3 regions of the Xanthobacter luteus genome follow, and region 2 is predicted to be linked to each of the others. Evidence: riboswitches for the same ligand, from Rfam matches in the RefSeq annotation. Region 2 holds a riboswitch; each other region holds the start of a gene.
The links. Region 2 has a riboswitch for cobalamin ahead of ABLE88_RS23035 (DUF1636 family protein). Riboswitches for the same ligand answer to the same signal wherever they lie in the genome.
Positions count from the first base shown of each region.

Region 1 (2,192 bases), on a different contig from region 2:
TCCTTGGCGAGCCGGGCGCCGAGCCGGTGCACCGCCGCCGCGATCAGCGCCGCCGCCTCCACCGCGTTCGCCAGCTCCGGCGCGCGGGAGGAATGGCCCGAGCGCCCGCGCACGATGGTACGCAGGGAGCGCTTGGCCTTGTGGGCGGTCACCACCGCCATCGAAGTCGGCTCGCCGACGATGCAGCCCTCGGCCTTCAGCCCCTCGGCCAGGAACCGGGCGATGAGCGGGCGCACGCCGAGGCAGCCGAGCTCCTCGTCATAGGAGAAGGCGAGGTGGATCGGCTTCTTGAGCGGCCGGGCCGCCATCTCCGGCAGCAGGCCGAGGCAGACCGCGAGGAAGCCCTTCATGTCGCAGGCGCCGCGGCCATAGAGCCGGCCGTCGCGCGCGGCGAGGACGAACGGGTCGGAGGTCCAGTCCTGGCCGTCCACGGGCACGGTGTCGGTGTGGCCGGAGAGGATGATGCCCGCCTCCTGCCGCGGGCCGAGCGTGGCGATCAGGCTCGCTTTGCCCTGGGCCTGATCCTCCACCCGCACGAACGCGACGCCGTTGGCCGCGAGGAACGCCTCCACGTCGGCCACCAGCGCCAGGTTCGGGTTGCGGCTCGTGGTGTCGAAGGCCACCAGGCGGGCGAGCCAATGGCGGGTGAGGGGGGCCGGCATCGCGTCCTCCGGGAATGCCTCTGGCCGGTGACTATAGCCGGCACGGGCCGGCCGCGCGTGCGGCGGCGCACAAAAATCGCGCGCGATTTCCGAACCCTCCGGTTGCCGCGCCCCTGCTGCGGTCCCTATAGTCGCGGCGGTGTCGGTGCCCGCTTCGCGGCGGGCCGAGAGAGGGAATGCGGTGCGGGCGTCGAGCCCAATGCCGCAGCTGCCCCCGCAACTGTCGGCGGATAGTCCCCCCGCAAGAGCCACTGGAGCGATCCGGGAAGGCGCGGGGCGGGCGGCGATCCGCGAGCCAGGAGACCTGCCGCCACCTCAAATCGCCCGCGCGCGGGCTCGTCCAAGGCGCCCTCGGTGGGAGGGCCAAGGAGGTCAAATGTCGAAGCGCCGTACCGTTTCCGCCGTTGCGTCCACAGGCCTCGCGCTGCTCGCCGCGGCGCCGGCCCACGCCCACCACATGATGGGTGGCGAGATGCCGTCCAATGTCATGCAGGGCCTGCTCTCCGGCCTCGGCCATCCGGTGATCGGGATTGATCACCTCGCCTTCATCGTCGGCATCGGCGTGGTGGTGGGCGCGTTCGGGCTGAACCTCGCGCTGCCGGTGCTGTTCGTCGCCGCCTCGGCGCTGGGCGTCGCCATCCATGTGATGGGCGTGTCGGTGCCGGGCTCCGAACTGGTGGTGGCGGCCTCGGTGCTGCTTCTGGGCGTGCTGCTGGCGCGCGCCGCCGCCGTGCCCGTCGGCGCCTGGGCCGCTCTGTTCGCCATCGCCGGCCTGTTCCACGGCTATGCCTACGGCGAATCGATCTTCGGTGCCGAGCAGACCCCGCTCCTCGCCTATCTGGCCGGCCTGGTGATCATTCAGAGCGTGATCGCCGTCGGCGTCGCCTACGCCACCCGTTCGGTGAAGCAGGCGCCGGTGTCGCTCAATGCGCGCCTCGCCGGTGCCGCCGTGGCCGGCGTCGGCATCGCCGCGCTCGCCGGACAGATCATCCCGGGCTGACGTGGCCGCCCCCTCGGGCTTGCGCCAAGACGCGCCGGCGGCCGCGGCCGCCGGCGGCCTCGTCCTGGTCCTCGGCGGGGCGCGCTCCGGCAAGAGCCGGTTCGCCGAGGCGCTGGTGGAGGCCGAACCGGGTCCCTGGACCTATGTCGCCACCGCCCAGGCGCGCGACGGCGAGATGGCGGCGCGCATCGCGCTCCATCGCGACCGCCGGGACGCGGGGTGGCAGACCGTCGACGCGCCGCTGGAGCTTGCCGGCGCGCTCGCCGGCCTGCCGCCGGGCCGGCCGGCGCTGGTGGACTGCCTCACGCTCTGGCTCACCAATCATCTGCTGGCGGACCACGACCTTGAGGCGCAGGCGGACCGGCTGCTTGCCGCCCTCGCCGGGCGGGCCGGGCTGACGGTCTGCGTCGCCAACGAGGTGGGCTTCGGCATCGTGCCGGACAACGCGCTCGCGCGCCGCTTCCGCGACGCCGCCGGGCGGCTCAACCAGCGCATCGCCGGCATCGCCGGCCGGGTGACGCTGGTGGTGG
Region 1 is NZ_JBDZDO010000007.1:57,509-59,700, reverse strand. It holds gene argE (acetylornithine deacetylase) at 1-662, opposite strand, end outside; cobalamin riboswitch at 789-988, shown strand; gene ABLE88_RS19690 (HupE/UreJ family protein) at 1,039-1,662, shown strand; gene cobU (bifunctional adenosylcobinamide kinase/adenosylcobinamide-phosphate guanylyltransferase) at 1,664-2,192, shown strand, end outside.
Region 1: linked by a shared signal. The riboswitch ahead of ABLE88_RS19690 (HupE/UreJ family protein) and the one ahead of ABLE88_RS23035 (DUF1636 family protein) in region 2 are both predicted to bind cobalamin.

Region 2 (2,192 bases):
GCTCGGCGCGGAGATTCGCGCATGATCATCGCCATCGACGGGCCGGCGGCCTCCGGCAAGGGCACGCTCGCCCGGCGCATCGCCGCGCATTACGCTCTCCCACACCTGGATACCGGACTGCTCTACCGGGCGGTGGCGGCCCGCTGCCTCGCCCTCGGCCTGCTCGACGACGTCGCCGCCTCGGAAGCGGCGGCGGCGCGCCTCGACGTGGCGGCGATCGATCCCGAGGCGCTGCGCTCGGCCGCCATGGGCGAGGCCGCTTCGGTGGTGGCGGCGCGGCCGGGAGTGCGCGCGGCGCTGCTCGACCTGCAGCGCCGCTTCGCCGCCCAGGAACGGGGCGCGGTGCTGGACGGGCGCGACATTGGCACCGTCATCTGCCCGGATGCCGACGTGAAGCTGTTCGTCACCGCCGCGCCGCAGGTGCGCGCCGAGCGGCGCTTCAAGGAACTCGCCGGCCGCGGCGCCGCGGTGACGTTCGCCGACGTGCTGGCCGACATCGAGAAGCGCGACGAGCGCGATTCGCTGCGCTCCGCCGCGCCCTTGGTGAAGGCGGACGATGCCGCTCTGCTCGACACCAGCGCCCTCGGCATCGAGGCGGCGTTCGACGCCGCCATGGCGCTCGTGACGCAGCGGCTCGGGCAGAGGGGCTGAGGCGGGGGGTCGCGTCAGTTCTCCGCGCCAGCGCCTCCCCTTTGCGGAACTCTCGCCTTTGAGAACCCCTCCCCCTAAAGGGGAGGAGCAGGGGTGGGGGTGCAGGACCCTCTCGGAAAGTCAGCTGTGCCGTTCCCGTCCGCTCGACGCCCTCCTGATGGCCACCGGCGGCGTCTCTCGCCCCTCTGCCAACATCCAACCCGCCCAATCCCCTCCCCGTCGGGCGACCCCCACCCGCTCACCCCGGCCCTCTCCCCACAAGGGGGGAGGGGTGTGCGCGGCGAGGAAGGGCCTGCGCGATGAGCAGGTAGGAACCGGCAGCGCCCGCGTGCCCCGGCCGACCGGAGCGTCAGCGCCGGGAGCGCCGGGGCCCAGCGCAAGAAATCCGCCGAAGGCGATCATTCCCGCCGAGGGCGACTCGCCTCGGGCCGCGAGCGGCCCACGCCCCGCGCGCCATTTGACAACCCGCCCCGGCCGGCCCTTAAGTGACCCGGTCGATGGTCCCGCGCGCGAGGGTACGCGCCGGGCGCAAAAGGGAATGCGGTGGGGCGCCGTGTCGAAGGACGGGCGCCGAATCCGCGGCTGCCCCCGCAACTGTAAGCGGTGAGCTTCCGTCAAAGGCCACTGGGCGCATGCGCTCCGGGAAGGCGGCGGAGGCGCTGAGATCCGCGAGCCAGGAGACCTGCCCTCGACAAGGTCCGCGCCGGGCGGGGTGCCTCGGTCTTGCGTCCCTCCACGCCCGCAGGCGGGCGGCCCCGCACCCATGGACCGATGCCCGGTGGAGCGCGCCGCACCGTCTTCTCCCCCTGCCGATCCGCCCGCCGCCGATCCGCCCGCCGCCGAGGCGCGCGCGCAGGCGGCCGCGGCGCCGGTGACGCTGTTGGTCTGCGTCACCTGCGGCGCCGGGGCGGACGGCCGGCCGGCCGAAGGCGCCGCCCTGCTCGCGGCGGCGCGCGCCGCCGGCGCCGGCCCCGACGCCCTCGGCATCGAGATTTCCCCCGTGCGTTGCCTCGCCAATTGCAAGCGCGCGCTCTCCGCCGCCATCGCGCGGGCCGACGGCTGGACCTACGTGTTCGGCGACCTCGACGTTCACAGCGCCCCGGACCTGCTCGCCGGCGCGCGCCTGCTCGCCGCCGCCGGCGACGGCCTCATGCCCTGGCGCGGCCGGCCCGAGCGGCTGAAGCGCGGCATGGTCGCGCGCCTGCCCCCATTGTTCCCAGCCAAGGACCCCTCATGACCGCGCCCGCCCCCTCCGCTTCCGCTTCGCTCGCCCGCGTGCCCTGCACCATCGTCACCGGCTTCCTCGGCGCGGGAAAGACCACCCTCATCCGCCATATGCTGGAAAATGCCGGCGGCAAGCGCCTCGCGGTGATCGTCAACGAGTTCGGCGACGTGGGCATCGACGGGGAGATCCTCAGGGGCTGCGGCGTCGCCACCTGCGCCGACGAGGACATCGTCGAGCTCGCCAATGGCTGCCTGTGCTGCACCGTAGCGGACGACTTCGTGCCGGCGCTCGACAAGATCCTCGCCCGCGCGCCCGA
Region 2 is NZ_JBDZDO010000009.1:197,233-199,424, forward strand. It holds gene aroA (3-phosphoshikimate 1-carboxyvinyltransferase) at 1-25, shown strand, start outside; gene ABLE88_RS23030 ((d)CMP kinase) at 22-651, shown strand; cobalamin riboswitch at 1,133-1,355, shown strand; gene ABLE88_RS23035 (DUF1636 family protein) at 1,415-1,888, shown strand; gene cobW (cobalamin biosynthesis protein CobW) at 1,885-2,192, shown strand, end outside.

Region 3 (2,192 bases), on a different contig from region 2:
GCACCGGCGTCGCCGGCGAGCGTTACCTCCACCAGCGGGTCGGCGGGCAGCGAGGAGAGCAATGCCGCCGGCACGTCGAACACCGCGTCGCGCCCGTCCTGGCGCGCCACCTCCACCACGCTCTGGCCGGCCTGCACCACCTCGCCCGGCTCGGCCCGGCGCTGGGTGACGACGCCGGCCGAATCGGCCTTCAGCTCGGTGAAGCCGAGCCGGTCCCGCGCCATCTGCAGCCGCGCCTCGGTGTCCTCCACCTGGGAGCGGGCGTTGAGATAGGCCTGCTCGGCCTGTTCGTACTGCGCCCTCGGCGTGAAGCCGCGGGCCAGGAGCTGGCGCTGGCGCTCATACTGGTTGCGGGTCTGGGACAAATTGGCCTGCGCGGCCGAGAGCGCCGCCTGCGCCGAGCGCAGCGCGTTCTGCTCGTCCTGGGGATCGAGGCGGGCCAGCACCTGGCCGGGGGCCACCCGGTCGCCCACGTTCACCAGCCGCTCGATCACGCGCCCGCCGATGCGGAAGCCGTAGGAGGCCTCGTTCTGCGCCTCCACCTGGCCGGTGAGCGTCACCGCGTCGCCGGCGGCGCGGCTCGCGGCGAGCGCGGTGCGCACCGGGCGCGGCTCCGGCGCCGCCGCCTTCGGCTCCTCGCCGCAGCCGGCGAGCAGGAGCGCGCCAACGAGCAAAGCGGGCGCTGGAAGACGCCTCAAGAAGCTGGCGACTGCGTGCGGCGTGCGGGACATGACGTCGGCCAAGGGAACATCCTTTTCGCAGTGCGACCCGGCTTCGCTATAGCGGAGCCTGCGATGTGTCGCCAGTAAGTCGAGCACACCATGGCCACGCACGACGATTTGTGCCCGTCGAGGCATGAATACGACTACCGCGTTGCATGAATGTCATTCACGGGGAATTCGCCATTCCAGCGCCACATTCCGTTGACCTGCGGCTTGCTTGCGGTCTAGTCTTACCGCGACGGTTCCCCTCGGGGATCAAAAGGGAACGCGGTGCTCCGCTCCGCCCGGCGACGGGCAGGTGGAAATGCCGTGGCTGCCCCCGCAACTGTAAGCGGCGAGTCCTTCGTCTCAAATGCCACTGGGCCGTTCAGCCTGGGAAGGCGGCGACAGGACAGCGACCCGTGAGCCAGGAGACCTGCCGTCAGCCGTGGTCACGCGCGAGCACGTCGGGCGGGGTGTCCTGATGGTGGCGGAATCCGTTCGGCCGGTGCGCCGGCGGGCGCCTCGTTCGCGGTGACGGACCACCCGTGCCGAGGCCGTCATGCCGTCCCTTTTTCCTCCCAGCCCTCGCGGCGCCGCGCGCGCCGCCCGCTTCCTCGTGTCCACCGCCCTTCTCGTCGTCCCCGGCGCCGCCTTCGCCCAGTCGCCGGCCGCTGCCGGCGCTCCGGCCATCGACCTGCCCGACGTGGTGGTGACCAGCCCCACCGGCATCCCGACCCCCGAGGACGAGGTCGCCTCCTCGGTGAGCGTGGTCACCGCGCAGGAGATCGAGCGCAAGCAGTTGCGTACCCTGCCGGAGGTGCTGGAGAGCCTTCCCGGCCTCAATGTCGTGCAGACCGGCGGGCCGGGCGGGCAGACCTCGGTGTTCATCCGCGGCACCAATTCCAACCATGTGAAGGTGCTGATCGACGGCATCGACGCCGGCGATCCCTCGACCCCCAACGGCGCCTTCGACTTCGGGCAGATGCTCGCCACCGACCTCGCCCGGGTGGAGGTGCTGCGCGGTCCGCAGAGCGGCCTCTACGGCTCGGACGCCATCGGCGGGGTGATCTCGGTCACCACCAAGAAGGGCGAGGGGCCGGCCAAGGCGTTCGGCTATGCCGAGCTCGGCGCGTTCGGCACCTTCAACCAGGCGGTGGCGCTCAGCGGCTCCACCGACAAGCTGTCCTACTCCTTCAACGTCACCCATTTCTCGTCCCCCGACACGCCGGTGACGCCGGCCGACATCGTGCCGGCGGGCTATCCGCGCAATCCCAACGCCTACGACAATTGGACCTATTCGACCCGCCTCGACTACGCGGTGAGCGACACCTTCGCGGTCAATTTCGTCGCCCGCTACATCGACAGCCAGCTCTCCTTCACGCCGGACATCTACCCGCCGCCCACCTATTCCGGCATTCCCGCGCCCGAGCGCTCCACCAGCTACGCCTCCCTGTTCTTCACCAAGGGCGAGGGCGTATGGAAGGCGCT
Region 3 is NZ_JBDZDO010000002.1:131,477-133,668, reverse strand. It holds gene ABLE88_RS09255 (efflux RND transporter periplasmic adaptor subunit) at 1-743, opposite strand, end outside; cobalamin riboswitch at 946-1,159, shown strand; gene ABLE88_RS09250 (TonB-dependent receptor plug domain-containing protein) at 1,264-2,192, shown strand, end outside.
Region 3: linked by a shared signal. The riboswitch ahead of ABLE88_RS09250 (TonB-dependent receptor plug domain-containing protein) and the one ahead of ABLE88_RS23035 (DUF1636 family protein) in region 2 are both predicted to bind cobalamin.